DNA from 2 places in the Kitasatospora sp. NPDC088742 genome. Region 2 is predicted to be linked to the other one. Evidence: riboswitches for the same ligand, from Rfam matches in the RefSeq annotation. Region 2 holds a riboswitch; the other holds the start of a gene.
What was found. A riboswitch is a leader RNA that binds a small molecule or an ion and turns the genes downstream of it on or off. The one in region 2 is predicted to bind cobalamin.
Positions count from the first base shown of each region.

Region 1: linked by a shared signal. The riboswitch ahead of ACZ6ZR_RS20985 (ribonucleoside-diphosphate reductase subunit alpha) and the one ahead of metE (5-methyltetrahydropteroyltriglutamate--homocysteine S-methyltransferase) in region 2 are both predicted to bind cobalamin.

Region 1 is NZ_JBVJLD010000026.1:45,675-70,229, forward strand. Features, by position in the region: gene ACZ6ZR_RS20950 (hypothetical protein) at 1-1,469, opposite strand, end outside; gene ACZ6ZR_RS20955 (glycosyltransferase family 4 protein) at 1,475-2,611, opposite strand; gene ACZ6ZR_RS20960 (hypothetical protein) at 2,640-3,227, opposite strand; gene ACZ6ZR_RS20965 (glycosyltransferase family 2 protein) at 3,224-4,084, opposite strand; gene ACZ6ZR_RS20970 (LamG domain-containing protein) at 4,286-5,503, opposite strand; gene ACZ6ZR_RS20975 (helix-turn-helix domain-containing protein) at 5,594-6,535, opposite strand; gene ACZ6ZR_RS20980 (GNAT family N-acetyltransferase) at 6,837-7,331, shown strand; cobalamin riboswitch at 7,475-7,597, shown strand; gene ACZ6ZR_RS20985 (ribonucleoside-diphosphate reductase subunit alpha) at 7,757-10,174, shown strand; gene ACZ6ZR_RS20990 (ribonucleotide-diphosphate reductase subunit beta) at 10,207-11,202, shown strand; gene def (peptide deformylase) at 11,267-11,911, opposite strand; gene ACZ6ZR_RS21000 (tetratricopeptide repeat protein) at 11,981-12,961, opposite strand; gene ACZ6ZR_RS21005 (HD-GYP domain-containing protein) at 13,167-14,471, opposite strand; gene ACZ6ZR_RS21010 (HD-GYP domain-containing protein) at 14,468-15,961, opposite strand; gene rsrA (mycothiol system anti-sigma-R factor) at 16,148-16,444, opposite strand; gene ACZ6ZR_RS21020 (sigma-70 family RNA polymerase sigma factor) at 16,441-17,313, opposite strand; gene ACZ6ZR_RS21025 (alpha/beta hydrolase family protein) at 17,415-18,041, opposite strand; gene ACZ6ZR_RS21030 (SOS response-associated peptidase) at 18,100-18,855, opposite strand; gene ACZ6ZR_RS21035 (M50 family metallopeptidase) at 18,966-19,679, shown strand; gene aroA (3-phosphoshikimate 1-carboxyvinyltransferase) at 19,736-21,064, shown strand; gene rsgA (ribosome small subunit-dependent GTPase A) at 21,079-22,134, shown strand; gene ACZ6ZR_RS21050 (DMT family transporter) at 22,256-22,579, shown strand; gene hisN (histidinol-phosphatase) at 22,646-23,443, shown strand; gene ACZ6ZR_RS21060 (catalase) at 23,519-24,555, opposite strand, start outside.
Region 2 is NZ_JBVJLD010000003.1:220,873-227,375, forward strand. Features, by position in the region: gene metE (5-methyltetrahydropteroyltriglutamate--homocysteine S-methyltransferase) at 8-2,317, opposite strand; cobalamin riboswitch at 2,455-2,686, opposite strand; gene ACZ6ZR_RS05390 (serine hydrolase domain-containing protein) at 2,944-4,110, shown strand; gene ACZ6ZR_RS05395 (serine hydrolase domain-containing protein) at 4,165-5,334, shown strand; gene ACZ6ZR_RS05400 (flagellar hook-length control protein FliK) at 5,424-5,867, opposite strand; gene ACZ6ZR_RS05405 (peptidase) at 5,888-6,503, opposite strand, start outside.

The DNA of each region.
Region 1 (24,555 bases), on a different contig from region 2:
AGCGGCAGCACCTCGCCCGCGGCGCGCTTCTCCTCGCCCCGCGCGGTGACCGCCGCCCGGTAGTCGGCGAGCCGCTCCTCGGGGCTGGTCCGGCCGCCGCCGAGCAGGCTGTACCCGGTGTCGGAGGACGAGGTCTTGGTGTCCTTCCCGCCGAACAGGCCCTGCACGGAGGCGGTCAGGGTGCTGCCCAGCTGGCCGTTGGTGTGCGTCACGGGCCCGGCCCAGAGCAGTGCCAGGCCTGCCGTGACGAGCACCATCCACCAGGTCACGAAGGACCGCACGTGGTCGGCCCGCGGCCGCCGCCGGCTGCCCCGGCGCCGCCCGCCCAGGGCCGCCAGCCGCCAGATCAGGTCCACCGCGACCGTCAGGCCGAGCACCCCGACCATCAGGTAGATGGTCGAGTAGTGGGAGATCACCACGCCGCCCAGCAGCACCAGGAAGACCGTCCGGCGCGCCCACAGCGGGCGGCCGCCGTCGGTGAGCACCACCATCGCGCAGCCGATCAGCAGGAAGGCCACCTCCTGCCGGCCGAGGAAGGTCATGTCGGTGAAGAAGGTCGGGAAGACCATGAAGTACACGGCCGACAGCAGCGCCACGAACTGCGGCGCGACGTTGCGCACCGAGCGGTAGACCAGCACCGGGGTGAGCGCGAACAGCAGCGGCAGCAGCAGCTTGAACACGTACACGTCGGGGATCGCGGTGAGCCGCACCGCGCTGACCGGCAGCAGCACGATGCTCAGGCAGGCGTTGTACGCGTCCGGGTAGGCCGAGACGTCCCAGTGGTACCCGCCGAGGGTCAGCCGGAAGAACTGGTACTCGCGCTGGATGTCGTGGCCGACGATGTACCAGCCCCGCAGCGAGTTCAGCAGCAGCAGGGCGGCGGACGAGGCGAACAGCCCGGCCTCCAGGACCTGCACCGGGTACCGGCGCCGACGGACCATCAGCAGGACCAGCAGCGCCGCGACCACCACCAGCGCGACGGTGCTCACCGCACCGCTGAACCCGTTGTTCAGCCGGACCGGGCCGGCCACCGAGAGCACCAGGGCCAGCGCCCCGAGCCCGCCGACCGGCAGCAGTCCGCGCGGGAGCCGGCCCGGGCCGGGCGGCCGGGCGGGTGCCTCCGGCAGCACCACCCCGAGCACCACCAGCACCATGGCCGTCGCCCCGGTGAGGGTGGCCCTGGTCAACGGGCGCTCGTCCCCGAACAGCGGGAGCACGGTGTTCACGCCGAGCGCGACGAGGAGGTCGGTCAGCACGGCGAAGCCGACCGCGAGCATCCACGCGGAGTCACGGCCGGACACCACCTTGGTGGCCACCCCGCGCCAGATCACCACCGGCGCGCCTAGCAGCAGCCACAGACCCGCCGGGGTCAGCAGCACGTCCGGCGGAGCGGGCAGCGCCTCCACCACGCAGGCGAGGCTGATCCCGACCATGGCGGCGTCCCGGCCGCCGAACCTCCCGAGCCGCACGCCCCTCACCCCCGGCCCCCCGTGGCCGGGAAGACCTCGTCGTAGACCTGCTCCACCAAGGTGGCCACCGCTTCCCAGGAGTACGTCCGTGCTGCCTCGCCGCTGCGCCGGGCCAAGGTCCGGCGCAGCGCCGGGTCGGCCGCCAGGCGGTCGACCGCCGCGGCCAGCGCGGCCGGCTCCGGCTCGGCCAGCAGGCCCACCCCGCCGATCAGTTCGGCGTTCCCCGGCACCGCCGTGGCCAGCACCGGTAGTCCGGAGGCCATCGCCTCCAGGGCCACCAGCGGCATGCCCTCGCGGTCCGAGGGCAGGACGAAGGCGTCCGCCCCGGCGTAGGCCGCGACCAGTTCGGGGCCGTGCAGACCGCCGGAGAACTCGACCAGCCCGGGGGCCAGCCGCGCGGCCCGCTCCTCCAGCCGGGCCCGCAGTTCACCGTCCCCGACCACCCGCAGCCGGACCGGTTCGCGGACCAGGGCCATCGCCTCCAGCAGCCGGTCCACGTTCTTCTGCGCGCTGAGCCGGCCGACGAAGAGCAGCCGCAGCGGCTCGCCGGCGGGCGGCGCCTCCCGCTCGCCGGCCGGCCGGAAGTACTCCGCCCCGACTCCGTTGGGCACCACGTGGACGCGCTCGGCGGGCACCCGGTAGGTCTCCCGGACGAACTCCGCCTGAGCGGGCGTCAGCACCACCACCGCGGCGGCGGCCCGCATCACCCGGCCGAAGACGTGCTTCTTGTACAGCGGCAGGAGCCGGCCCAGCGGCCCGGAGGCGTCCACGTCCAGGTGGAAGTGGAGCAGGTAGGGCAGGCGCCGCAGCAGCGCGGTGAGCGCGACCAGTTCGGGCAGCAGCGCGTGCGCGCAGTGCACGTGGAGGACCGCCCGGCGGGGCGCTCGCAGCAGCGAGAGCGGCAGCCCCGGGGCGACGGCGGTGTGCGCGACCTCGACCGCGCGGTGCCGGCGGACGGTGAGCCTGCCGGTGCCCGTGGTCTCCTCGACGGTGCTGCGGGCGGCTCCGCCCGCGCCGAGCCCGGTGGTGACCACCCGCACCAGGTGGCGGCGGGCGAGCTGTCGCGAGAGGTGCTCGACGACCCGCTCCAGCCCGCCGAGGTGCGGCGGGTAGTACGGGGTGACCTGCAGGATCGTGCGCATCAGGCTTCCAGGACGAGGGCTCGGGGGTTCACTGCTTGGCGGCGGGCTGGGCTGCCTGTGCCTTCCCGAAGCGGAAGTGCAGGGTCTGGGGGTGCCCGACCAGGGCCACCCGCACCAGCGTCGCTTCGTGTCCCACCTGGACCTTGGCCAGGACCGGGACGGGGGTGCCGTCCTTCGGGACCACGGTCAGCACCGTCTCGGCGGCCGGCTTGCCGTCGGCCTTCTCCAGCACGACCTTGACCTGATAGCTCTTCACCCCGGTGCCGTGCGCGTTCAGCGCGAGCGGTACCACGGCGGTGGCCCCCTCGAAGCTCGGCTCGGTGGTGAAGTAGAGCTCCACGAACGGGGTGTTCTGCCGGGTGAAGGACTGCAGCAGGACGGTCCGCACCGGGGGGACGGACCAGACCCCGCCCGCCAGCACCACCACGGCCGCGGCCGCGAGCAGCCCGGCCAGGACGGGGTTCCGCCGGATGCCGCCGCCCCGGCGGCTGCTGACGCCGCGTCGGCCGGAGCGCCGGCGGCGCCGGGCGGGGGCCGGGCCCGGCGGCAGGTCCGGCTCCTCGGTCGGGCCCTCGCCCTCGGGCCGGTCCTCCGCCGGGTCGTGCCGGTCCGTCATACCGACTCGTACCGCGAGGTCAGCGGGTCGGCGGGCCGGCCGATCACGGGCGGGCGGGCGGCGTCCGGGGTGCCGGAGTCCGGGGTTCTGGGGTCCGGGATGCCGAGGTCCGTGGTGCCGGTCAGCTCGTCGGCGGCGGGGCGCACGGCCTCGCCGGCCTCGCGGCGGAAGCGGTGGTCGAAGAGCTGGCGCAGGTTGGCCATGCCGTCGGGCAGGGCGTTCAGCTTCACCTCGCCGCCGCGCTTGCGGTACTCGATCGGCACCTCCAGGCAGCGGTAACCGGCCCTGGTGGCGGCGTTCTTGATCTCCTGGGAGAAGGCCATGCCCGGCGACCTGACGTCCAGTCCGCTCCAGACGTACCGGCGGAACACCCACATCCCGGACTGCGAGTCGCGCAGCCCGTTGCGGAACAGCCTGCGGCTCAGCGCGCTCAGGGCGTGGTTCGCCACCGTGTGCGAGCGCTTCATGGAGTCGCGGTTCTGCCGGCCGAGGCGGTCCGTGGTCATGAACTCCACGTCCCGCTCGACCAGGGTCCGGAGCAGGTCGGGCAGCGCGTCGAACGGGTAGGTGCAGTCGGCGTCACCGGTGGCGACCACGTCGCCCGTGGCCGAGTCGAAACCCAGCTGGTAGGCGTTCCCGTAGCCGCGCTCGGGCTGGTGCACCACCCGGGCCCCCAACGAGGCGGCCACCTCGGCGGTGCCGTCCGTCGAGCCGTTGTCGACGACGAGCACCTCGGTCTGCCAGCCGGCCTCGGCCAGTTCCGCGACGGGGATGTTCGCCATCACGGTGGGAAGGTTCGACGCCTCGTTGAGTGCGGGTATGACGACGGAAAGACGGAGCACGCTCAAGCCCCCCATGGATTCGTGTGCATGCTCTGTGCACCCATCAGAACGCCCGCTCGGGTACGTGGTTGCCGACGCAGACCTCGAACGGGCTTCGATTCACACGAGACCTTAGCCGATGCTTATGGACCATCAGCCCCCGGGATCCCCCGCGTGACCAGGTTGTGATGATCAAAACACTGGCGGAACGGGCCGCTTCGTGCTTGTGACGACCCGTCAGCCGACCAGCCAGGAGGCGACCGGCTTGTCCTTGACCCCGCCGGTCTTGAGCATGGCCACCTGCTCGGCCGACAGCGCCTTGTCCCAGACCTTGGTGCTGCCCAGCACCCCGGCCCAGTGCCCGGTCCAGAGCTTGTGCTGGCGGCTGCGGCCGAGCTGGAACGGCCCCGGCCCGTCCCAGATGCCCGGCACCTTGGCGGTGGCGTTCTGCGAGGCGGGCGCGCCGTTCACGTACAGCGCGATGGTCTTGGCGCTCGCGTCGTAGACGCCGGTGAGCAGCACCCACTCCCGCAGGGTGTTCACGTTCTCGGAGAACACCTGCACGACCGTGCCGTCGGCCCCGCCGTCCGCGGTCTGCACCCGGAACACCCAGGACTTGGTGCCGTTCGCCGCGGCGTCGCGCCCGAGGTCGAAGGAGAACGAGACCCCGTCGCCCTGGCTGACCGCCGTCCGCGAGACCTCCGGCGCCTCGTTGTAGACCCAGGCCGAGACGGTGAAGCTCTTCGACACGTCCACGACCTTGCCGGCCGCCTGGGCGTTCGAGTTGTTGTTGCTGCGCAGCCGGAGCACCGAACCGTTCTGCACCTTGCTCACCTGCGCGTCCGGGCTGATGGCCAGGTTGGCCTGCCCGGAGGAGTCGGCCAGGCTGTTCGGGTCGCCCGGCACGGTGGCGTCGCCGTCCGCCCCCGTCGAGGGCGAGCCGGAGGGCTTGACGGACGGGGAGGCCGTCCCGTTGGTCACCGGCTTGTCGTCCTTGCCGGTGCCGTTGATGATCACGGCGCCCGCGCCGACGCCCAGCACCACCGCCACCGCGATCACGACGGCGGTGATCGAGCGGCGCCGGCGCCGGCTCTGCCGCTGCTCCTCGGCCGCCGCCATGCCCTCCCAGTCCGGGGCGCTGCTCGCCGGCTGCGGGTACTGGCTCTGCGGGAACTGGCCCTGCGGGTGGGGGTAGCCGTACGCGGCCTGCCCGGGGAACTCGCCCGGGTACTGGCCCTGCGGATGCGGGTAGCCGTACGCGGCCTGCGGCGGGTACTGCCCCTGCGGCAGCGGGTACCCGGCGTCCGGGGCCTGCCCGGCCCGGGCGGCTTCCGGCCCGCCCGCAGGCGCGCCCGCGGCCACCGGCGCGGCGGGCGCCGCCTCGGCGGGCGGCGTCTGAGAGGGAACCTGGCCAGGAGTGGCGGCCTCGTCCGGGCGTTCCGTACCGTCAGTCATACTGCGGATGCTAGAACATGGGGCCACCAGGGCAGATCCTCCGCCCGCCGAACCGATACCGAAGCGGAATCTGGCACCGCCCGGGGCGGCTCAGCCGAAGGTCCGCCGGTAGGCCTGCGGGGTGGTGCCCAGCCAGCGGGTGAAGTGGTGCCGCAGGGTGGCCGCGTTCCCGAAACCGCTGGACGAAGCCACCGTCTCCACCGGCTCGTTGGTGCCCTCCAGCAGCCGCTGGGCCAGCAGCAGGCGCTGGTTGGTCAGCCAGCGGTGCGGGGTGGTGCCGGTCTCCTGCTGGAACCGGCGGGCGAAGGTGCGCGGGGACATGTGCGCCCGGGCCGCCAGCTGATCGACCGTCAGCTCCTGGTCCAGGTGGCGGCGCAGCCAGTCCAGCAGCCCGCCGAGCGAGTCCGCGTCGCACTCCGGCAGCGGCCGGGCGACGAACTGCGCCTGGCCGCCGTCCCGGTGGGGGGCCACCACCATCCGGCGGGCGATCCCCCGGGCCACCTCCACGCCCTGGAGCTTGCGGACCAGGTGCAGGCAGGCGTCGATGCCGGCCGCCGTGCCGGCCGAGGTGATCACCGGATCCTCGTCCACGTAGAGCACGTCCGGCTCCACCGTGGTGAGCGGGAAGCGGGCGGCCAGGCCGGCGGTGTGCTTCCAGTGCGTGGTGGACCGGCGCCCGTCCAGCAGCCCGGCGGCGCCCAGTAGGAAGGCCCCGCTGCAGATCGACAGCACCCGGGCGCCCCGGTCGACGGCGGCCCGCAGCGCCTCGATCAGCACCTGCGGGTACTCCTCCCGGACGTGGGTGGCGGCGGCGATCACCAGGTCGGCCTCGGCCAGCCGCTCCGCGCCGTGCTCGACCTCGATCCGGTACCCGGCGTGGGTCCGCAGCAGCCCGGGCCGGTCGGAGGCGACCGCGAACTCGTAGAGCGGCAGCCCGTCGTCCCGCCGGTCGAGCCCGAACACCTCGGTGGCCACGCCCAGTTCGAAGGGGTGGACGTCCTCCAGGACCACGGTGACCACGTTGCGCAGCATGGAGCCAGGATGCCCGATGGCAGGATATCGACGCAATGGGTCGTTCCTGCCACTCGTGGGTGCCGCCGGACCGGAGAAGACTCGACGGCATGAACCCCTCCGCCCTCCTGGCCCTGCTCGCGATCGTCTCCGCCTTCGGCCTGCTCGGCGCCCTGGTCGGCCGGGACCTGAGGCTCAACTCCCGCCACGGGCGGGACAACTGGCACCGCCCCGGCGGCTACCCCGCCGACCCCTCGGCGGGCGGCCCGCCGCACGGCACCCCGTCCGGTCGTTCGGACACCCGTTCGGGCAGACTGTCCGGATGGACATCGTCATTCGCCCCGCCGTCGAGGCCGACCTCCCCGCGGTCGGTGCCGTCACCCACGAGGCCTTCGTCGGCGACGGCCACAGCCCGGCCGACGGCCCGTACGCCGCGAAGCTCCTCGACGCCCGCCCGCGCTTCGAGCAGGCCGAACTCCTCGTCGCGGTCGATCCGGCCGACGGACGGCTGCTCGGCTGTGTGACCTTCGCGGTCGGCGGCACCTCCTTCGCGGACATCGCCGCCCCGCACGAGGGCGAGATCCGGATGCTCGCGGTCTCCGGCGCGGCCCGCGGCCGCGGCGCGGGCGAGCAGCTGGTCCTGGCCTCCATCGCGCGCAGCCGCGAGCTCGGCCTGACCGGCATGGCCTTCTCCACCCGCCCGTCGATGACCTCCGCCCACCGGCTGTACGAGCGGCTCGGCTTCCGGCGCACCCCCGAACGGGACTGGGAGGTCCGCCCCGGGGTCCAGCTGCTGGTCTACACGATGACCTTCTGAGAGCCCGTCAGGCGTCGTTCCGGGGCCCCTCACGGGGCCCCGTCCAAGCCCCGCAAGGGTCCTGCGCTGACGGACCGGAGTACGACGAACACGACGGCGCGACACTACATCTGGGGGTGCCGATGATCGATGCCACTACATGTATGCTCGCTCTCGCTGTCGATGCAGGGGAATCCGGTGGAAGTCCGGGACTGCCCCGCAACGGTGAGCGGGCGTCTCGACGACGCCCCGCGAGTCCGGTGACCTGCCGACGGTGTGCCACACGGCTTCCCCGCAGACGCCTTGGAGCACAGCACTGACGTCCGGGCCTCGCGGGTGGGCCGGGGGGTGGTCGGCGCGCGCCGTGACGGTGTCCGCGCTGCGCTCCCCTGCGCCCATGACGGCCCGGCAGCCACGCCGACCGCCGCCGCCAGGAGAGAAGCGCCTTGACCATCGCTGCCTCAGTTGCCCTGCCCGCCCAGGGAACCGCCGAAGACCGTACCGACCCGGGGGCCGCGCTCCTCCGGCTCCTCACGGACCGCAGCGCCGACCTCCCCCAGGCGGACCCGGGCCACGTCGCGGCCGCCGCGCTGCGCGGCCGGCACGCCGGCTCGGACTTCGCCGAGCTGCGCGGCCTGGCCGTGGAGGCTGCCGCCTCGATGATCGCCGAGGACCCGCAGTACTCGAAGCTGGCGGCCCGGCTGCTGGCGCTGGAGATCCGGGACGAGGCCGTCTCGCAGGGCGCCGTCTCCTTCTCCGCCTCGATCGCCGTCGGCCACGCCGAGGGCCTGATCGGCGACGTCACGGCCGCCTTCGTGGCCAAGCACGCGGCCGCCTTCAACGGCCTGATCGACCCGGCCGGCGACGACCGCTTCGAGTACTTCGGCCTGCGCACCGTGCAGTCCCGCTACCTGCTGCGTCACCCGATCACCCGTCAGGTGATCGAGACCCCGCAGCACTTCCTGCTCCGGGTCGCGGCGGGCCTGGCGGTCGGCGACACCGAGAAGTCGGTGGCCGAGGTGGCCGAGCTCTACAGGCTGATGAGCCGGCTGGAGTACCTGACCTCCTCGCCGACCCTCTTCAACTCCGGCACCAAGCACCCGCAGATGTCCTCCTGCTACCTGCTGGACTCGCCGCTGGACAACCTGGACTCGATCTACAACCGGTACGCCCAGATCGCCCGGCTCTCCAAGCACGCCGGCGGCATCGGCCTCTCCTACTCCCGGATCCGCTCGCGCGGCAGCCTGATCCGCGGCACCAACGGCAAGTCCAACGGCATCGTCCCGTTCCTGCGCACCCTGGACTCCTCGGTCGCCGCGGTGAACCAGGGCGGCCGCCGCAAGGGCGCGGCCTGCGTCTACCTGGAGACCTGGCACGCGGACATCGAGGAGTTCCTGGAGCTCCGCGACAACACCGGCGAGGAGGCCCGCCGGACCCACAACCTGAACCTCGCGCACTGGATCCCGGACGAGTTCATGCGCCGGGTCAACGCCAACGCCGACTGGTCGCTGTTCTCCCCGGCCGACGTGCCCGAGCTGGTCGACCTCTGGGGCGCCGAGTTCGACGAGGCGTACCTCAAGGCCGAGCAGGCCGGCAAGGCCGTCCGCACCATCCCGGCGCAGACCCTGTACGCCCGGATGATGCGCACCCTGGCGCAGACCGGCAACGGCTGGATGACCTTCAAGGACGCCTCCAACCGGGCCGCCAACCAGACCGCGCTGCCCGGCCGGGTGGTGCACTCCTCGAACCTCTGCACCGAGATCATCGAGGTCACCGACGACTCCGAGACCGCCGTCTGCAACCTCGGCTCGGTCAACCTGGGCGCCCACGTGGCCCCCGGTGCCACCGCCGAGGACCTGCTGAACGCGATGGACTGGGACCGGCTGGACGCCACCGTGCGCACCGCCGTGACCTTCCTGGACCGGGTCATCGACATCAACTTCTACCCGACCACCGAGGCGGGCACCTCCAACTCCCGCTGGCGGCCGGTCGGCCTCGGGGTGATGGGTCTTCAGGACGTCTTCTTCCAGCTCCGCCTGGACTTCGACTCCGCCGAGGCCAAGCGGCTCTCCACGCTGATCTCCGAGCGCATCATGCTCACCGCCTACGAGCGCTCCAGCGAGCTGGCCGAGCAGTTCGGCCGGCACGAGGCGTACGGCGAGACCCGGGCCGCCCGCGGCCAGCTGCACATCGACCACTTCGGCGTGACCCCGGAGTGGACCGGCCGCTGGGACGCGCTGCGCGCCCGGATCGCCGAGACCGGCCTGCGCAACTCGCTGCTGCTGGCCATCGCGCCGACCGCGACCATCGCCTCGATCGCCGGCGTCTACGAGTGCATCGAGCCGCAGGTCTCCAACCTCTTCAAGCGCGAGACCCTCTCCGGCGAGTTCCTCCAGGTCAACCCGTACCTGGTCCGCGAGCTCAAGGAGCTGGGCGTCTGGGACCAGCAGACCCGGGACGCGCTGCGCGAGTCCAACGGCTCGGTCCAGGACTTCAACTGGCTGCCCGGCGAGGTCCGTTCGCTCTACCGCACCGCCTGGGAGCTGCCGCAGCGCGCGCTGATCGACCTGGCCGCCGCCCGTCAGCCCTACATCGACCAGAGCCAGTCCCTGAACCTCTTCATGGCCGCGCCGACCATCGGCAAGCTCTCCTCGATGTACGCCTACGCGTGGAAGGTCGGTCTGAAGACCACCTACTACCTGCGTTCGCGCCCGGCCACCCGGATCGCCCAGGCCGCCTCCGGTGCCGCCCGCGCCGCCGCGCCCGTCCCGGTGACCGTCGGCGCCCCGACCCTCACCCCGGAGGAGGAGGCCGCGCTGGCCTGCTCCCTGGAGAACCCCGAGTCCTGCGAGGCCTGCCAGTGAGCACCACCCCCGACGTCCCCGGCCGCGAGAAGATGCTGCTCGACCCGGGCTTCGAACTGACGCTCCGTCCGATGCGCTACCCGTCGTTCTACGACCGGTACCGGGACGCGATCAAGAACACCTGGACCGTCGAGGAGGTGGACCTGCACTCCGACGTCGCCGACCTCGCCAAGCTCAGCGAGGGCGAGCGGCACATGATCGGCCGGCTGGTCGCCTTCTTCGCCACCGGTGACTCGATCGTCTCCAACAACGTGGTGCTGAGCCTCTACAAGCACATCAACTCCCCCGAGGCCCGGCTCTACCTGTCCCGGCAGCTGTTCGAGGAGGCCGTGCACGTCCAGTTCTACCTGACGCTGCTCGACACCTACCTGCCCGACCCGGACGACCGCGCGGCGGCCTTCGACGCGGTGGAGAACATCCCCTCCATCCACCAGAAGGCGCAGTTCTGCTTCAAGTACATGAACGCGGTCGACCACCTCGACTCGCTGCAGAGCAAGGACGACCGCCGGGCCTTCCTGCTCAACCTGATCTGCTTCGCGGCCTGCGTCGAGGGCCTGTTCTTCTACGGCGCCTTCGCGTACGTGTACTGGTTCCGCAGCCGCGGCCTGCTGCACGGCCTGGCCACCGGCACCAACTGGGTGTTCCGGGACGAGTCCATGCACATGGACTTCGCCTTCTCGGTGGTGGACACCGTCCGCGAGGAGGAGCCCGACCTCTTCGACGACACGATGGCCAAGCAGGTCACCGAGATGCTGGAGGAGGCCGTCGAGGCCGAGCTCCAGTTCGCCCAGGACCTCTGCGGTGAGGGCCTGCCCGGCATGAACACCGAGTCGATGCGCCAGTACCTGGAGGCCGTGGCCGACCAGCGGCTGGCCCGGCTCGGCCTGCCGATCCGGTACGGCTCGACCAACCCGTTCGGCTTCATGGAGCTGCAGAACGTCCAGGAGCTGACCAACTTCTTCGAGCGCCGGGTCTCCGCCTACCAGGTCGCGGTCGAGGGCTCGGTCGCCTTCGACGACGACTTCTAGGCCCGCCCACGGCGAAGGCCGCCTCCCCCCGGTCGGGGGAGGCGGCCTTCGTCATGACCGGCCGTCAGTCGTTCGCGACGGTCGCGTAGCGCGGGGTGCCCTCGGCCATCTGCTTGAGGGCGTCCTTGCGGTCCCGCTTCGACAGCTTGTCGATGTAGAGGAAACCGTAGAGGTGGTCGGTCTCGTGCTGCAGGCAGCGGGCGAAGAAGCCGGTGCCCTCGACCCGGAGCGGGTTGCCGTCCTTGTCCTGGCCGGTCACCGCGGCGTAGTCCGGGCGGGGCAGCTCGGCGTAGGCGGTGGGGACGGAGAGGCAGCCCTCGTTGCCGTCGTCCAGGTTGCGCGGGCGGTCGGCCGGGAAGGGCTCCAGCACCGGGTTGACCACGTGGCCGACGTGGCGCACGCCCTCGTCGTCCGGGCAGTCGTAGACGAACACCTTGGCGTCCACGCCGATCTGATTGGCCGCCAGGCCGACGCCCTCGGCCGCGTACATCGAGACGAACATGTCGTCGATCAGCGCCGACAGCTCGGCGTCGAAGGCCGTCACGGTCCTGGTCTCCCGGTGCAGCACCGGGTTCCCCACCACGGTGATCGGACGGGCGGTGCCCTTGGACGTATCCGGCAGCTCACCCACGATCTTGCCCGCGCCCGACTCCTGGTGGTCGTGGTCGTGGTCGTGGCCCTCGTGGTCGTGGTCGTGCTGGTCCGCCATCGCTCCCGCTCTCCTGTACTCGGATCTTCCGGTAAAGAGTACGGTGCCGAACGGAGCGATAGCCCTTACTCAGCAGACCTCTTCGAGGTCCCGGTACGCCCGGCCGTCCGGCGAGGCGGCCACCCAGCGGTCCAGCAGGGTGCGGACCAGGGCGGCGGGAGCGGCGATCCCGCACTCCCGCTCGACCAGCCAGGCCAGGCCCGAACCGGCCTGGCTGAGGTGGCTCAGGTGGCCGGGGTGGGCGGCGTCCCCGTCGTCGTGCGGGTCGTGGTGCACCGTGCGGCCGTCGTCGCTCGGCATCCGGCTCTCCGAACAGGCCCGGCAGAGCAGCCGGACGGAGGAGGTCCAGTCCTCGGCCGCGTACCCGGCCTCGGCCACCAGGCGCTCCAGCGCGTCCCGGTCGCCCGCGGTGGCGGCGTGCAGCAGCACCACATAGGTGGGCACCGGGGAGGGCGCCCAGAGCTCGATCTCGTCGAAGACCGGGTAGGCCACGCCGTCGGCCACCCGTTCGCCGTGCGGGGCGCCGTCGTGCAGCACCACCTCGCCCCAGCGGCGGCCGGAGGAGGGCAGCGGGATGGAGAGCACCTCGATCCGGGACGGGTCCAGCCGGCGGCCCCAGACCACCTCGGCCTCGCCCTCCGGGGAGAGCCGGACGGGGGTGGTGCCGAGGTCCAGCTGGACCGGGCCGTCCTGGGCGCCGCCGGGCAGCCGCAGGCCGTACGCCTGCCAGGCCCGCCGGGCCAGCGACCAGTCCTGCAGGGCGGTGGCGGTGATGCCGAGGTTCCACCAGTCGGGTGCGCCCTGGTCGCGGTCGAGCAGGGCGACGGCGCGCAGCCCGGCGGCCCTGGCCTGCTCCCAGTCACGGCGGAACTTGTGCAGCAGGGCCAGGTTGAACCAGGAGTCGGAGAGCCACGGCTCCAGGTCGGCGGCCATCACCAGCAGGGTTCCGGCGTCCTCGTAGCGGCCGTCCCCGATCAGGGTGAACGCCCGGTCGGTGGTCTGCCGCCAGGTCGCCGACGGCCGGTGCCGTGCGCGGTGGAAGATCCTCACGTTCCGTCCCTGCCGTAGTCGTCCGCCGGTTGCCCGGCCCGCCGGGTGACGGGCCCTCGGCCCGCCCGGTCCGGGCCCTTTCCACGCTATGACCGCATCCAACCACGACGCCCCGGGGCCGCGCTCCTTGCGAGGGTGCTCAGTCAGGTCCGGACGCCACCTCGGCAGGAACCGTCACGGGGGTGTCAGGTAGCGGCGGCCGGGATCAGTCCGGGTACCGAGGACCCGGGGCTGACGGGAGCAGCCCGCCCAGCGCGTCCAGCACCCTCGGGTCGTAGAGCCGGCCGCCCTCGGCCCGCAGCCGGCCGAGCACCTCCCGGCGGCGCTCCGGCTCGCCCGGCCAGCGGTCCCGGGCGGCGGCCGACAGGTCGTCATAGGCGTTGGCCACCCGGATGATCCGGGCCGCCAGCGGGACGGAGGGGTCCTCCCGGCCGTCCGGCCCGCGGCACGGGTCGGCCAGCCGGGCCACCTGCCCGGCCACCCGCCGGGGCACCCCGGTCCGGCTGATCACCTCGCTGCCGAGCCGGGCGATCCGCTGCTGCTCGGCCTGCGGCAGCAGCGCGGTGGCCCCGCCCGGCACCGGCTCGACCAGCGAGAGCTGGCCGATGTCGTGCATCAGCGCGGCGTACTCCAGCAGGGCCAGGTCCCGGCTGCCCAGCCCCAGCTCGCGGCCGAGCGCGCAGGCCGTGTCGGCCACCCGGCGGGCGTGGCCCGGCGGGGTGTACCCGGCCACCTCGGTGGCCCGGGCCAGCGTCTCGATGGTCTGGCCGGTGGTCGCCCGGATCCCGGCGGCCCGCCGGAACGAGGCCTGCGCCAGCACCAGCGGGGCGCAGAACAGCGGCAGCGCCCAGAGCCCGACCTCGCCGGCCAGCAGGCTGATCAGCATGCCGGTGGCCACGATCGCCGAGCCGATCCCGAGCAGCGAGCGCAGCTCGTCCTCCAGCGCGGCCCCGAACCGCAGCCCGTGCGCGGCCCGCCGCTGCACCGCCGCCAGGGTGGCGTCGCAGAGCGCGGCCAGCGCGGCCACCCCGGTCAGGAACACCCCGTACACCGGCCCGGCGAGCGGCAGCTGGTCCAGCGTCCCGCTGTTGTAGAGCGGCTGGAACAGCACCCCGGCGAACCCCACCGTCAGCACCCGCCGGGCCGCCCCGTCCAGCACCCCGGGCCCGGCGGCGGGCGCCTCCCCCGCGTGCGCGCGGCGGCGGGAGCTCCGCCGTCCCGGGATGCGGCCGAGCAGGGTGCCGGCCCCGGCGACCGCGACCACCTGGGAGACGCTGTGCGTGGTGGGCAGGCCGTGCAGCGGCCCGAGCAGGGCGTACGCCAGCGCCACCGCCGTGCCGATCGGGGCCTGCTCGCGGTCGCCCGGCAGGGTGATCCGGACGCGTTCGCCGACCGCCACCACCAGTGCGAAGGCGGCCGCCACCAGCGGGGCGGTCACCCCGTGGTGCAGCACGTCCAGGCAGCAGAGCAGCAGGAACCCGGCCGCCAGCAGCCGCAGGGCCCGGATCACGAGCTGCCGCGCAGCAGGTCCCAGGAGCCGCGCCGGGCGGGCTCGGGCACCCCGAGCGGGATGTCCGGCACCTCGCCGTCCCAGCCGCCGGGCGGCGGCAGCGCGGGCTGCCAGCCGTGCTCGGCCACCGCCGCGACCAGCGCCCGGACCATCCGCGGGTCGAACTGGCTGCCCGCGCACCGCTCCAGCTCGGTCACCGCCTCGGCCACCGGGCGGCCGCGCCGGTAGGAGCGGGTGGAGGTCATCGAGTCGAAGGCGTCCGCCACCGAGATGATCCGGGCGAACTCCGGGATCCGCTCCCCCGCCAGCCCGCTCGGGTAGCCGCGCCCGTCCATCCGCTCGTGGTGGTGCAGGATGCCGCCGCGCGCCTCGCCCAGGAAGTCGATGCCGCGCACCAGCTCGAAGCCGAACACCGGGTGCACCTCGACCGCCCGCCGCTCGGCCTCGGTGAGCGGGCCGTTGCGCCGCAGCAGTTCGGTGGCCACCCCGAGCTTGCCGACGTCGTGCAGCGTCCCGGCGAAGTGCAGGGTGCGCAGCCGGTCCTCGGCCATCCCGAGCTGACGGGCGATCAGCACGGCCGCCCGGCCGACCCGTTCGCTGTGCCCCCGGGTGTAGGCGTCCTTGATCTCCACCGCCTGCACCAGCGCCTGCACGGTGGCCCGGTGCGCCGTCCGCTCCCGGCTGCCCTGGGCCGAGACCCAGGCCGAGATGGAGAACGGCAGCAGCGCCAGCACCGCGGCGAACGCCCCGTACGGGCCCTGCCAGAGCACCGCCACCATCAGCCCGCCGGCCCCGTGCAGCAGCGCCCCGGCCAGCCTCCCGCCGAGCCCCTCCGGCACCCCGGCCCGCCCGGAGCCGCCCTCGGCCAGCCGCCGCATCCCGGCCACCAGGGCCGCGTTGACCAGGCAGAACAGGGCGACGGCGGCCAGCGCGGGCAGTGCGGCGCCCGGGAAGCGGGAGCCGAGCAGCAGCTCGGGGCCGTGCAGCAGCCGGAACAGCAGGGCGGCCGCGAAGGCCGAGAGCCCCAGCTGGGCCGCGTTCCAGACCCGGCGCAGCGCCCGGGGCCCGGCGGCCGGGGCCACCAGCGCGGCGGGGACGGCGACCAGGGCGGCCGCGGCCGGCGGCAGCATCAGCACCCCGGCGAACAGCACCGGCAGGAAGACCGGCCCGGCGCTCTCCCCTTCGGGGCGGCCGCCCTCCGACGGCGCCGGACGCCTCCCGGTGAGCAGCGCCCGGGCCGCCCGCACGGTGCGCAGGCAGGGCGTCGGGCTGCCCTGCGCCAGCGAGTCCCAGCAGGCGTGCAGCAGGGCCAGTAGCCCGAGCCGGGGCCAGTGCACCGGCCCGGCCAGCGCTCCGGGGCCCGGCAGGGCGAGGGTCAGCAGGGCGCCGAGCGAACCGCACAGCACCAGTGCCACGTACCGTCTGGCCGCTCCCGGCAGGGCCGGGGCCGCCTCGTCACCGACGATCTCCGCCTCCCGACGCGGCCGCACTTCCCTTGGGGCACCCACCTGCTGAGGGCCCGTCAGGGAGAATAGGGGCCCGGCGGCCGGGCTGGACGCCCGATCCCGGAATGCCCCGGTCGGCGCAGCACCTACTCACTCGAACGAGTGAGGACGCGGCGGGTACGGAGAAGCCCGGCAGGCCTCAGGCCTGCCGGGCTCGATCGCTCGGTACCGCTACTCGGCCGCCTCGGCGGCCAGCGGCTCTCCCTCGCGCTGGGCGGCCCGGATCAGGTCGATCCGGGCCAGCACCTTGCCGCGCAGGTCGGCCGGCGAGTGCTCGCTGGAGCAGGAGCGCTTGACCAGGGCCTTGATGGCCGCTTCCAGGCCGTACTCCTCCAGGCAGGGGGAGCACTCCTCGAAGTGCACCCTCAGCTTGGCGCAGTCACCTTCGGCCATCTCGTTGTCGAGCAGCTCGTAGAGGTGGTCCAGCACCTCTCCACAGTCGGTGTCGTGCGGATCGCCGCAGCTCATGAGCCCGAGCCCTTCGCTTCCTGCCCTGCACCGCTGCCGGCCGGGACCAGCCCGCGCTCGCGGGCGTAGTCCTCCAGCATGACGCGCAGCTGACGGCGGCCACGGTGCAGCCGGGACATCACCGTGCCGATGGGAGTACCCATGATGTCCGCGATCTCCTTGTACGCAAAGCCCTCTACGTCCGCGAGGTAGACCGCGATCCGGAACTCCTCCGGGATCGCCTGCAGGGCGTCCTTCACGTCGCTGTCCGGGAGATGGTCGAGCGCCTGGGCCTCGGCCGAGCGCAGACCGGTCGACATGTGCGACTCGGCCCGGGCCAGCTGCCAGTCCTCGATCTCCTCGGCGGCGGTGCGCTGGGGCTCCCGCTGCTTCTTCCGGTACGAGTTGATGAACGTATTGGTGAGGATCCGGTAGAGCCAGGCCTTGAGGTTGGTGCCCTCACGGAACTGGTGGAAGGACGCGTACGCCTTGGCGAACGCCTCCTGGAGCAAGTCCTCGGCATCGGCCGGATTGCGGGTCATCCGCAGGGCCGCCGAGTACATCTGGTCCAGGTAGCCGAGGGCGTCGCGCTCGAAGCGCTCGCGCCGCTCGTCCTCGGTCTCGTCGGCGGACACCCTGAAGGTGTCCTCGCCGATCGCCTCGGCCAGCTCCTCACCCGTCAGCACCGCGCTGACCTCGACCGGCTCGGCCTCGTGCTCCGCTCCGACGACCGGACCCACCTCCTCGGCAGTACGGGCAGGCACCGGGGTGGGCCCGCCCGACAGCGAGGATATCGGGCTGACGGACTTCCCGCCCGCGCCGATCCACTCGGACCAGTCCGGCATCACGGCGCTCGCGGCCGCACGCTCGGGGCACGCGATCGAACCCATCTGCCCTGCCTCTCCACCGGTTTCACCTTGCTGACGTGTGGTGACAACCGTGCATCCGGGCAGGTAATTCCCGGTCCCCCGGAAGGACCTGTCACGGCTGGTCAGAGCCAGTCCACCACCGCGTCGGTGAGCACCGTCAGGGCCTCCTGCTGGGAGACCGGCGCCCGCTTGGGGACGGCGAAGCCGTGGTCGCCGTACGGGACCTCGACCAGCCGGTGGGTGGCCGGCAGGGCCGGGTACTCGGCGGGCGTGCCGAAGGTGTCCCGGCCGCCCTGGATCACCAGGGTGCGGCAGCCGGTGGAGAGCATTTCCTCGGCCCGGCTCTTCTCCGGCCGGCCCGGAGGGTGCAGCGGGAAGGCCAGCGCGAGCACCCCGGCCGCGCCGAGCGCCCCCGCCGTCCGGCAGGCCACCCGGGCCCCGGCGCTGCGGCCGCCGAGGTACAACGGCAGCCCCTGCCCGGCGAGTTCGGTGAGTTGGGCGATCACCGGGAGCCAGCCGGTGTCCAGGGTCTTCGGGGCCGGGGCGACCTTCTTGCCGGCCACCCGCCAGGGCTGCTCGACCAAGGCCACGGTGATCCCGTGCCCGGGCAGCACGGCGGCCAGCGCCTGGAGGTCGCGGGCCTCGACCCCGCCGCCGGCGCCGTGGCCGAGGGCGAGCAGGGCGCGCGGTCCGGCGGTGGCCGGGTGCAGGGTGATCCGGGCCTCGCCGGCCGGGGTGGGAACGAGCATGACACTCCGTCAGGTGGGGCGGCGCTCTGTCAGAACCGCGGTGCAGAACTGCGTCGTATCAGAACAACACGCTCTCGTCAGGCTCGATCTCGCTCGCCGGGCGCAGCAGTTCGGGTCCGTTGTTGCGGATGTTGCCCACCGCCGGGCCGATCTTGCGGGCCAGCAGGGCGCCGGGGGCGGGCGGCACGAGCAGCGGGAAGAGCCGGGCCGGGTCGTCCAGCGCCGGGTCCAGCCAGGCGTCGAAGGAGGACGGGTCCAGGAAGAGCGGCATCCGGTGGTGGATCGGGGCCAGCGCGGGCTCGGCGTCGGTGGTGACGATCGCGCAGGTGACCAGCCAGGCCTCCGGGTGGTCCGGCGGGTACCGGCGGTCCCGCCAGAACTCGTACAGCCCGGCCAGCGCGAGCACGGTGCCGTCCGCCCGGTGCACGAAGTAGGGCCGCTTCCTCGGCTTCCCCTTCTCGGTGGGTATGGTCTCCCACTCGTAGTAGCCGTCCACCGGGACGATGCAGCGGCGGGAGGCGAAGGCCTGCCGGTACGAGGGCTTCTCGTGGATCGTGTCGGAGCGGGCGTTGATCATCTTCACCGCCGCCTCGGGCGAGTTCGACCAGGCCGGGACGAGGCCCCAGCGCAGCACCCGCAGCTGGCGGACGGGCGCGCCGCCGCCCTTCGGCGGGCGGTCCAGCACCACGTAGGCCGGGGAGGTCGGGGCGACGTTCCAGCTGGCCGCGATGGTCTCGGTCGGGTCCCACTGCCGCACCCCGAAGATCCCTGCCAGGTCCTCGGGCGCCGTGGTGGAGGCGAAGCGTCCGCACATGACGGCCAGCTTGCCACGGCGGTTCTCACCCGAAGGGCAGAACCGGACGGTTCCGCCGGGCCGTCCTGGCATGGGAGGCTGCCCGTCCGGCGTGGCAGAGGAGGTACGGAATGGACTTCGCGGGACTGTGGGCGACCGTCACCGACGCGGTCACCGCCACCCAGCCGGCCCCGCCGCGCTGGCTGGTGCTGGCGACCGCCGGGGCCGCGCTGCTGGCGGTGCTGCCCCGGCCGCTCTGGCGGCTCAGCCGGAACGTGGTGACCATCGCCCACGAGGGCGGCCACGGCCTGGTCGCGCTGCTGACCCGGCGTCGGCTCTCCGGCATCCGGCTGCACTCGGACACCTCCGGGCTGACCATCTCCTCCGGCCCGCCGACCGGCCCCGGCATGATCCTCACCGCCGCCGCCGGGTACACCGCTCCCCCGCTGCTCGGGCTCGGCGGCGCGGCGCTGCTGGCCGGGCAGCACGTGACCCAGCTGCTCTGGATCTCGGTGGTGCTGCTGGCCGGGCTGCTGGTGATGATCCGCAACCTCTACGGGCTGCTCTCGGTGGTGGTCACCGGCGGCGCCTTCTTCCTGATCTCCTGGTACGGCGGCAGCCAGCTGCAGTCCGCCTTCGCCTACGCGGGCGTCTGGTTCCTGCTGCTGGCCGGGGTCCGGCCGGTGCTGGAGCTCCAGGGCAAGCGCCGCCGCGAGGGCGCCCGCTCCACCGACGCCGACCAGCTCGCCCGCCTCACCGGCCTCGGCCCCCTCCTCTGGGTCACCCTCTTCCTGCTGGTCGCCCTGCTCTCGCTGGCCCTCGGCTCGGCCTGGCTGCTGGCCTGAACCACCGTCAGCTCCACAGGAGCAGTGCGTACAGCGAGGGCCCCTAGACTGAGGCCATGACCGATGAGCTGTGGCCTGCCCCTCTCGCAAGCGGTGCCGTCGACGCGACCGTCACCATCCCCGGCTCGAAGTCGGCGACCAACCGCGCGCTGGTGCTGGCCGCGCTGGCCGACGGCCCCGGGTGGGTCCGGCGGCCGCTGCGCAGCCGGGACTCCCAGCTGATGGCCGACGGGCTGCGCGCCCTCGGCGTCACCATCGAGGAGACGGTCAACAACGCCAGCGGCGGCACCGGCGGCGGCGAGGCCTGGCGGGTCATCCCGGCCGGCCGGCTGCGCGGCCCGGCCCAGGTCGACGTGGGCAACGCCGGTACGGTGATGCGCTTCCTGCCCCCGCTGGCCGCACTGGCCGACGGCCCCGTGCACTTCGACGGCGACCCGCGCAGCCACGAGCGGCCGCAGCACGGCGTGATCGACGCGCTGCGCGCCCTCGGCGTGCGGATCGACGACGGCGGCCGCGGCGGCTTCCCGCTCACCGTGCACGGCACCGGCGCGGTGGACGGCGGCACGGTGGAGCTGGACGCGTCCTCCTCCTCCCAGTTCGTCAGCGCCCTGCTGCTCTCCGGCGCCCGCTACAACAGCGGCGTGGAGGTGCGGAACACCGGCTCCACCGTCCCCTCCCTGCCGCACATCCGGATGACCGTCGACATGCTCCGCAAGGCCGGCGCCCAGGTCGACGCGCCCGAGGACGGCGGCGAGAAGGGCGTCTGGCGGGTCACCCCCGGCGCCCTGATCGGCCGCGACCTGGTGGTCGAGCCGGACCTCTCCAACGCGGCCCCGTTCTTCGCCGCCGCGCTGGTCACCGGCGGCCGGGTGACGGTCCGGGACTGGCCCAAGCACACCTACCAGCCGGGCGACCAGCTCCGTGACCTCTACACCCGGATGGGCGGCAGCTGCGCCTTCACCGACGAGGGCCTGGAGTTCACCGGCACCGGGACGATCCACGGCATCGAGGCCGACCTGCACGACGTCGGCGAGCTCACCCCGGTGATCGCCGCGGTGGCGGCGCTGGCCGACTCCGAGTCGCACCTCTACGGCATCGCCCACCTGCGCCTGCACGAGACCGACCGGCTGGCCGCCCTCGCCAAGGAGCTGAACGAGCTCGGCGGCGACGTCAGCGAGACCGCCGACGGCCTGCGGATCCGCCCGCGCACGCTGCACGGCGGCACCTTCCACACCTACGAGGACCACCGCCTGGCCACCGCCGCCGCCGTCCTCGGCCTGGCCGTGCCCGGCGTGCTGGTGGAGAACGTGGCCACCACGGCGAAGACCCTGCCGGACTTCCCGCAGATGTGGGCCGAGTTGCTCGGCCGGGGCGGCCAGGGCTGACGGGGGATCAGGACATGCGCCGCTACGGCAAGGACACCGACGAGGACGACATCCGCAACCGCCCGGCCCGCAAGGGCTCGCGGCCGCGGACCAGGATCCGGCCCAAGCACGAGGACGCCTCCGAGGCGATGGTGCTCACCGTCGACCGGGGCCGCATCACCTGCCTGGTCGAGGCCGGCACCAAGCGCGAGCGCGAGGTCACCGCGATGAAGGCCCGCGAGCTGGGCCGCAAGGGCGTGGTGGTCGGCGACCTGGTGAACCTGGTCGGTGACCTCACCGGGGAGCCGGACACGCTGGCCCGGATCGTCCGGGTGGAGGAGCGCAGCTCGGTGCTGCGCCGCACCGCCGACGACGACGACCCGTACGAGCGGATCGTGGTGGCCAACGCCGATCAGCTGGCCATCGTCATCGCGCTGGCCGACCCGGAGCCCCGCTCCCGGCTGATCGACCGCTGCCTGGTGGCCGCGTACGACGCCGGGATGACGCCGCTGCTGGTGCTCACCAAGTCCGACCTGGCGTCGGCGGAGCCGCTGTTGGAGACGTACGCGCCGCTGGGCATCGACTACGTGGTGACCCGGCGGGACGAGCTGGAGACCGCCGGTGCGGAGGCCGTCCGGGACCACCTGCGCGGGCTGGCCACCGTCTTCATCGGCCACTCCGGGGTCGGCAAGACCACCCTGGTGAACGCCCTGGTGCCGCTGCACCAGCGGACCACCGGCCACGTCAACGCGGTGACCGGCCGGGGCCGGCACACCACCGTCTCGGCGCTGGCCCTGCGGCTGCCCCCGCCGCCCGGTGCCAAGCCCGGCTCGAAGAAGGCGCTGGACCCGGGCTGGGTGATCGACACCCCCGGCTTCCGCTCCTTCGGCCTCTCCCACATCGACCCGTCCCGGGTGATCCTGGCCTTCCCCGACCTGGAGCCCGGCACCGAGGGCTGCCCGCGCGCGTGCAGCCACGACGAGCCGGACTGCGCGCTGGACGCCTGGGTCGAGGAGGGCCACGCCGAGCAGGCCCGGCTGTACTCGCTGCGCCGCCTGCTGGCCTCCAAGGAGGCCAGGGAAGGCGACTGAGGTGACGAGGGGATGACGGGTCGGCACCTTTCGGCCCGTCAGAAGTGTCACACCCGCCCCACGCGGCGATCATAGGAAGGTCGGACCGGTCGGTCCGGCCTCGCGAGGGGAGTCGGCTCGGATGGCTTGGGCTTTGGTGATCATCGCCGGACTGCTGGAGACCGGCTTCGCGATCAACCTCAAACTCAGCGACGGCTTCACCAAGCTCTGGCCCACCGTCAGCTTCGCGCTCTTCGCGCTCGGCAGCTTCGGCCTGCTGACCCTCTCGCTGAAGACCCTCCCGGTCGGCCCGGCCTACGCGGTGTGGACCGGGATCGGCGCGGCCGGCACCGCGATCTACGGCATGGTCTTCCTGGACGAGACCACCTCGGTGCTCAAGCTGGTCTCCATCTCCCTGGTGGTGGCCGGGGTGATCGGCCTCCAGCTCAGCGGCTCCGCCCACTGAGCCGGGGGCGTCCGGTGTGCGAGCCGAACTGGTCCCGGACCGACCCGGCTCGCTAGGGTTTTCGGTATGGCCGACTACCACGACGATCTCCGACTCGCCCACGTCCTCGCCGACTCGGCCGACTCGATCACCATGGAGCGCTTCAAGGCGCTGGACCTCAAGGTCGAGACCAAGCCCGACCTCACCCCGGTCAGCGACGCCGACAAGGCCGCCGAGCAGGCGGTGCGGCACGTGCTGAGCCGGGCCCGTCCCCGGGACGCGGTGCTGGGCGAGGAGTTCGGCCTCCAGGGCACCGGCCCGCGCCGCTGGGTGGTCGACCCGATCGACGGCACCAAGAACTACGTCCGCGGCGTGCCGGTCTGGGCCACCCTGATCTCGCTGCTGGAGGTCGGCCCGGACGGCGATCAGCACCCGGTGGTCGGCATCGTCTCCGCCCCGGCGCTGAACCGCCGTTGGTGGGCGGCCAAGGGCCTGGGCGCCTACGCCGGGCGCAGCCTGGCCAAGGCCGGCCGGATCGAGGTCTCCAAGGTCTCCCGGCTGGAGGACGCCTCGCTCTCCTACTCCTCGCTCAGCGGCTGGGAGGAGCGCGCCCGCCTGGACGCCTTCCTCGACCTCACCCGCTCCTGCTGGCGCACCCGCGCCTACGGCGACTTCTGGTCCTACATGATGGTGGCCGAGGGCGCGGTGGACGTGGCCGCCGAGCCCGAGCTCTCGCTCTGGGACATGGCCGCGCCCTGCATCGTGGTCCAGGAGGCCGGCGGCCGCTTCACCGGCCTGGACGGCGTCGACGGCCCGAACGGCGCCGACGCGGTGGCCTCCAACGGGCTGCTCCACGACGACGTGCTGCGGTCGCTCGCGATCTGACGCCGCGGCGGAGGAACTGGTGCGGGCCCCGGGGGTGACTGAACACACCCGGGGCCCGCGGTCTGTGAGGAACCGTCACTTCTGCTTGCGCAGCTCCCGGACGGCGTTCTCCAGGCGCTGACCGAAGTCGGCGTCGGCCTGGCGGAAGTTGTTGATCGCGCGCTCCACGATGTCGTCGCGGTCGGCCGAGACCTTGGCGATGAAGCCGCTGAGGTTGCCGATCAGACGGGCCTTCTCGTCCTCGGAGAACAGCCGGTAGAGGTTGCCCGCCTGGACGAAGTCGTTGTCCTCGGCGTGCGAGGGGGCGGCGGTCTCACCGGTGGAGCCGGCCAGCGGCACCGAGGCCCAGAGCGGGCGGTCGATCTGCACCGGGCCGCCGAAGGAGTTCGGCTCGTAGTTCTTGGCCCGGCCGTGGCGGCCGTCGTAGAGGTGGCCGTCGCGGCTGTTGGTGTTCGCCTCGGTGGCGTGCGGGCGGTTCACCGGCAGGTGGTCGGCGTTGATGCCGACCCGGTAGCGGTGCGCGTCGCCGTATCCGAACAGGCGGCCCTGGAGCATCTTGTCCGGCGACGGGCCGATGCCCGGCACGAAGTGGGCCGGCGAGAAGATCGACTGCTCGACCTCGGCGAAGACGTTGTCGGGGTTCCGGTTGAGCTCCAGCTTGCCGATCTCGATCGGCGGGTAGTCCGCGTGCGGCCAGACCTTGGTCAGGTCGAACGGGTTGAACCGGTACTGCGCGGCGTCGGCCGCCGGCATGATCTGGACCTGCACGGTCCAGGTCGGGAAGTCGCCGTTCTCGATCGAGGTGCGCAGGTCCCGCTGGTGGCTGTCCGGGTCCTCGCCGGCCAGCACGTTGGCCTCGGCCGCGGTGAGGTTCTTGATGCCCTGGTCGGTCTTGAAGTGGTACTTCACCCAGAAGTACTCGCCGGCCTCGTTCTCCCACTGGAAGGTGTGCGAGCCGTAGCCGTTCATGTGGCGGTAGGACGCCGGGATGCCGCGGTCACCGAACAGCCAGGTCACCTGGTGGGTCGACTCGGGCGACAGGCCCCAGAAGTCCCAGACGTTGTCCGCCTCCTGCGAGCCGGTGTACGGGTCGCGCTTCTGGGTGTGGATGA
Region 2 (6,503 bases):
GGTCGGCTCAGCCGGCCAGCTCCGCCCGGACCGTCCGGGCGGCCTCGACGAGGTTCTCCAGCGAGGCCCGGGTCTCGGGCCAGGCGCGGGTCTTCAGGCCGCAGTCGGGGTTGACCCAGAGCCGCTCGGCCGGGATCGCGGCGAGGCCGGCGCGGAGCAGGGCGGCGGCCTCCTCGGCGGAGGGCACCCGGGGGGAGTGGATGTCGTAGACGCCCGGCCCGACCTCGCGCGGGTACCCGGCGCCGGACAGCTCGTGGGCCACCTCCATGTGCGAGCGGGCCGCCTCCAGCGAGATCACGTCGGCGTCCAAGTCCTCGATGGCACTGAGGACTTCGCCGAACTCGGCGTAGCACATGTGGGTGTGCACCTGGGTGTCGGCCCGGACCCCGGAGGTGGTGAGGCGGAACGCCTCGGTGGCCCACTCCAGGTAGGCGGCGCGGTCGGCCGCGCGCAGCGGCAGGGTCTCGCGCAGCGCGGGCTCGTCCACCTGGATCACCGCCGCCCCGGCGGCCTCCAGGTCGGTGACCTCGTCGCGCAGGGCCAGGGCGACCTGCCGGGCGGTGTCGGCGAGCGGCTGGTCGTCCCGGACGAAGGACCAGGCGAGCATGGTGACCGGGCCGGTGAGCATGCCCTTGACCGGACGGTCCGTCAGGGATTGGGCGTAGCGCTGCCAGTCGACGGTCATCGGGCCGGGCCGGGCGACGTCCCCGGCCAGCACCGGCGGCCGGACGTAGCGGGTGCCGTAGGACTGCACCCAGCCGTGCCGGGTTGCCAGGTAGCCGGTGAGCTGCTCGGCGAAGTACTGCACCATGTCGTTGCGTTCGGGCTCGCCGTGCACCAGGACGTCCAGGCCGGCCTTCTCCTGGTAGGCGATCACCTCCCGGACCTCGGCCTCCATCCGTTCCTGGTAGGCCGCCGCGTCGATCCGGCCTGCTCGCAGGGCGGCTCGGGCGACGCGGAGCTCGGCGGTCTGCGGGAACGAGCCGATGGTGGTGGTCGGGAGCAACGGCAGGGCCAGCCGGGCCCGTTGGGCCGCCGCACGCTCGGGGTAGGCCTGGGTGCGGTGGGCGTCGGCGTCGGTGGTGGCGGCGGCCCGGGCGCGGACCGCCGGGTCGTGGGTGATCGGGGAGAGGGAACGGGAGGTCAGGTCGGCGCAGTTGGCGGCGAGTTGGGGGGCGATGGTGTCGGCGCCCTCGCGCAGGCCGCGGGCGAGCAGGGACACCTCCGCGCTCTTCTGCCGGGCGAAGGCCAGCCAGCGCGCGATCTGCGGGTCCAACTCCCGTTCGGCGGTGGCGTCGAGGGGCACGTGCAGCAGTGAGCAGGACGGTGCGACGTCGACCCGCCCGGCCAGGCCGAGCAGGGTGGCCAGGGTGGCGAGGGACTTCCCCAGGTCGTTGATCCAGACGTTGCGCCCGTCCACCACCCCGGCCACCAGGCGCTTGCCGGGCAGGCCGCCGACGGCGGCCAGGTCGTCCAGGTTGGCGGCGGCCGGGCCGGTGAAGTCCAGGCCGACGCCTTCGACCGGGGCCTTGGCGAGCACCTTGAGGGCTTCGCCGGCCCGGTCGAAGTAGGTGGCGACGAGCAGCTTCGGGCGGTCCGTCAGCGCACCGAGGTGGCGGAACGCCCGGGTGGCGGCGTTGAGTTCGGCCGGGGTGCGGTCCTGCACCAGCGCGGGCTCGTCCAGCTGCACCCACGCGGCGCCGGCCTCCCGGAGGGCCGCCAGCAGCTCGGCGTAGACCGGCAGCAGCCGGTCCAGCAGGGTGATGGGCTGGAAGTCGGCGGCGACGCCCGGGGCGGGCTTGGCGAGCAGCAGGTAGGTCAGTGGGCCGAGCAGCACGGGGCGGGCGCGGTGGCCGAGGACGATCGCCTCGCGGAGTTCGGCGACCTGCTTGGACGGGTCGGCAGTGAAGACCGTGTCAGGTCCCAACTCCGGCACGAGGTAGTGGTAGTTGGTGTCGAACCACTTGGTCATCTCCAGCGGAGCGGCCTCCTGGGTGCCCCGGGCCATGGCGAAGTAGCCGTCCAGTGGATCGGCCGCGACGGTGGCCCGGTGCCGGGCCGGGATCGCGCCGACGGCCACCGTGGTGTCCAGCACGTGGTCGTAGAACGAGAAGTCCCCGGTGGGGACTTCGGTGATGCCGGCCCCGGCGAGGCGGCGCCAGTTGGCGCACCGCAGTTCGGCCCCGGTGGAGTGGAGGGCGGCGGCGGTGACGGTGCCCGCCCAGTAGCCCTCGATCGCCCTCTTCAGCTCCCGGTCCGGCCCCTGCCTGGGGTAGCCGTACACGGTGGCCTGCGAGGCGGTGGTGCTCGTGGTCACGGAACTCTCCTTCGCGAGTCGCGCTGCGATCCCGGGAGAGCACGGGGCGAGGAGGTGTGACAGTGCGGACGCGGCACCAGGATGTGCCCGCCCGTTCCGCCGACCCGCCCACGAGGTCACCGAGATCACCGCGTGCGGGGTGCACACGGGCAGTGGCAGGTCTTCGGACTCGCGGGCCCGTCCGTCCTGGAGCGTTCCAAGAACCGGACACCTACTGGCCGTCGCTTCCCGGGCCCGTCACGGGCCCAGTGCATGTGACGGCGGTCGTTCCCACTCACCGCTGCGGGGCAGTCCCGGATTCCCACCGGGTTCCCTCTTGCGACGCACCTGACCGGCTGTCAGGGCGAACCGACTGCGGTCCCCAGCCTAGGTCCTGGGCGGGCCGGTGTCGCCAACCGTCCGGATGCTGAATGCCGACGTGAGACATGAGACGTGGGACGGCCCGCCGACCCGCCGGTCCCACCCGCCGTCCGGCCCCGGGAGCACGGTCCCCTGCCCGGGCCCTCCCCGGAGCACGTTCCCGGGTGCGGTCTCGTCCGCTGCGCGGACGGATTGACGGTCCGTCGGATGATCCTCTTGGAGGGCGCCGAGAAGAGCTCCGGCGCCCTACCCGGAGGGGCTTTCCCATGAACGAGCACGCACCGCAGAACCACCTCCCGAACCGCCCCCGAAGCGGCCGGCGCGGGCTGGCGGCGGCCGTCACCGTCGTGGCCGCGGCCGCTGTGGTGGCCGGTACCCTGGCCCCGTCCGCGGCCTCCGCCGGCCCACGGCCCGACGCCGTGCAGCAGCGACTGGACGCCCTGGTCAAGGCCGACGGCGTGCCCGCGGCCCTCGCTTCCGTCAAGGGCCGCGACGGCCGCACCCGCACCTACACGGCCGGCGTCGGCGACGCGGCCACCAAGGCCAAGGTGCCGATGGACGGACAGGTGCGGATCGGCAGCAACACCAAGGCCTTCACCGCCGTGGTCGTCCTCCAGCTGGTCGCCGAGGGCAAGGTCGGCCTGGACACCGCCGTGGACGCGTACCTGCCCGGCCTGGTGCGGGGCGAGGGCATCGACGGCCGGAACATCACGGTCCGTCAGCTGCTCCAGCACACCAGCGGCCTGCCCGAGTACGTGGACCGCGAGGCCGTGCTGACCAGCCCCAAGCGCTACTACGAGCCGCGCGAACTCCTGGACGCCGCACTGGCCCAGAAGGCCCACTTCGCGCCCGGCACCCGGTGGGAGTACAACAACACCAACTTCCTGCTGGCGGGCCTGATCATCCAGAAGGTCACCGGCCGCCCGCTCGGCGAGGAGATCACCCGGCGTATCGTCGACCGGATCGGCCTGCGCCACACCTCCTTCCCCACCCCGGGGGACATGACGATCCGCGAGGCCCACCCCAAGGGCTACCAGCGCGCCGCCGACGGCTCGCTGCGCGACTACACCGAGCTGGACCCGTCCTGGGGCTGGGCGGCCGGCGCGGCCGTCTCGACCAACAGCGACGTCAACCGGTTCTACGGCGCGCTGCTCGGCGGCCGGTTGCTCCCCGCGGCCCAGCTCGCCCAGATGCGCACCACCGTCCCCGCCGAGGAGATCGGCCCAGGGGCCCGCTACGGCCTCGGTCTGATCAGCCGCCCGCTCTCCTGCGGCGGCCTGGCCTGGGGCCACGGCGGGACCATCCCGGGGTACGAGACCGCCGGCGGCGCCACCGAGGACGGACGCGCCGTCAACTTCGCGGTGACCACCATCCCGTCCGCCGACGGCGCGAAGCACGTGGAGCAGGCGGTGGACGCGGCGCTCTGCCGCTGAGCCCCGAGCACCGCCACTCGTACGCCCCCTTCACCTCCCAGCAGTGGAGTCCCGATGAACGCACACGCCCCGCAGCGCAGGGCGCACCACCTCCGCACGGCGCGGTACGCCATGACGGCCACGGCCGCCGTCACCATCGCGCTGAGCGCCTTCGCCCCGTTCCCGCCCCCGGCTTCCGCCGCACCGCGCCCGGACGTCGTGCAGCAGCGCCTCGACGCGCTGGTGAAGGACGACGGGATACCCGCCGCCCTCGCCACCGTCAAGGGCCGCGACGGCCGCAGCCGCACGTACACCGCCGGAGTCGGTGACCTGGCCACCGGGGCCAGGGTGCCCGTCGACGGGCAGATCAGGGCCGGCAGCAACACCAAGGCCTTCACCGCCGTCGTCGTCCTCCAGCTGGTCGCCGAGGGCAAGGTCGGTCTCGACACGGCCGTCGACGTCTACCTGCCGGGCCTGCTGCGCGGCGACGGCTTCGACGGCCGCACCATCACAGTCCGTCAGCTGCTCCAGCACACCAGCGGCCTGCCCGACTACATGGACGCGCCCGCGCTGGCCGACTTCACCACCATCCAGTACCGCTGGTTCGAGCCGCGCGAACTGCTCGACGGGGCACTGGCCCAGAAGGCGCGGTTCGCGCCCGGCACGCGGTGGGAGTACAGCAACACCAACTACCTGGTGGCCGGCCTCCTGATCCAGAAGGTCACCGGCCGCCCCTACGGCGAGGAGGCCACCAAGCGCGTCGTCGACCGGATCGGCCTGCGCCACACCTACGTCCCGGCGGCCGGGGAGACCGCCGTCCGCGAGGCCCACCCGCACGGCTACCTGCGTACCGCCCCCGGTGTGCCGATGGTCGACTACACGGCCATGGACTCCTCGATGGCCTGGGCGGCGGGAGCGGTGGTCTCCACCAACACCGACCTCAACACCTTCTACGGCGCGCTCCTGACGGGCCGTCTGCTGCCCGCCGCCCAGCTCGCCGAGATGCGCACCACCGTCCCGGCCGAGCTCCTCGGCCCCGGGGTCCGCTACGGCCTCGGCATCCAGAGCCGTCCGCTGACCTGCGGCGGTCTGGTCTGGGGCCACGGCGGCACCTCACCCGGTTACCGCACCCGCGGCGGCGCCACCGAGGACGGCCGCGCCGCCACCATCACCCTCACCACCGTCCCCGACGCTCCCGCAGGCACCCGCCTGACCGACGCGGTCGACGCGGCCCTCTGCCGCTGACCCCGTCGGCCGGGCTCCGGGGCACGGCGACCCACCGCCGCCCCGGCCCTTCCCCTCGGAGGGCCGGGGCAGCGGTGGGTGACGGTGCGTCAGGGAGCGGTGATGCCGGGCTGGGTGCCGGCGCCGAAGGACCAGCCCTCGACGTCGCCGGGGGCCGGGTTGTAGGAGGCGCCGCCGAGGTTGCTGTAGACCCAGGGGGTGCCGTGCTGGGCGTGCCAGTAGGACCAGTAGGCGGAGCCGGTCGGGTTGGTGCAGACGGCGGGCAGGCTGTTGATCTTGCACACGAAGCCCGGGAAGCGCGGGTGGAAGGAGTAGGAGAAGCCCGCCCCGGTGAGGGCCGCCAGGCCGCTGGCCGGGTCGCCCGGGGCGCAGCCGGTCTGGATGCCGCCGCCGACGGCGGTGAAGTCGACCACGACGGTGACGCCGGAGGTGCCGGTGCAGGCGGCGGCCTGGGCCGGGGTGGCGGTCACGGCGGAGGCGGCCAGCAGGCCGGCGGCCAGGGCGGTGGCGCCGAACGTTCTTCTGGTGAGCACGAGTTCGGGTCTCCTTCGGGTCAGTGGCAGGCGAGGGTGGGGGCGTCGGGGCGGGCGCCGTTCGCGGAGACGGTGGCCAGTGAGGTGCCGGCCAGGCCGAGCACGGCCTGGGCGGTGGCCCGGTTGGCGGTGGCGGCGTTGAAGCCGGAGGCGTCGTAGGCCACCGCGCCCTGGTCCACCGGGGTGGTGGAGCAGCGCTGCTGGAGCTTGACCAGGCTGCTCCAGCCCTTGAGGCCGGAGGAGTAGCGGCCGCCGGAGAGCAGGGCGGCGGTGGCCAGGCCGGTGCTGTTGGCGTTGGAGGCGGCCGCCCCGGCGGCGGCGAAGCCGCCGTCGGCGTTCTGGTGGGAGGTCAGCCAGGCGAGGCCCGCGTTCGCCTTCGCGGTGCGGCCGGTGGCGGCCAGCGCCTGGACGGCGAATGCAGTGGCGTCCGGGTCGCTGGTGCAGCTGGGCTGGGCCAGGGCGACGGGGTAGCCGCCGTCGGCGCACTGGGTGCCCGCCAGGAAGTCCACGGCGGCGGCCGGGGCGCCGCCCGGGGTGCGCTTGAGGGCGATGACGGCCAGGGACTGGCCGAAGTTGTTGCTGTAGTCGCCCCACTGGGAGCGGTCGGAGAACCGGCCGGAGGGGGTCTGGAGGCCG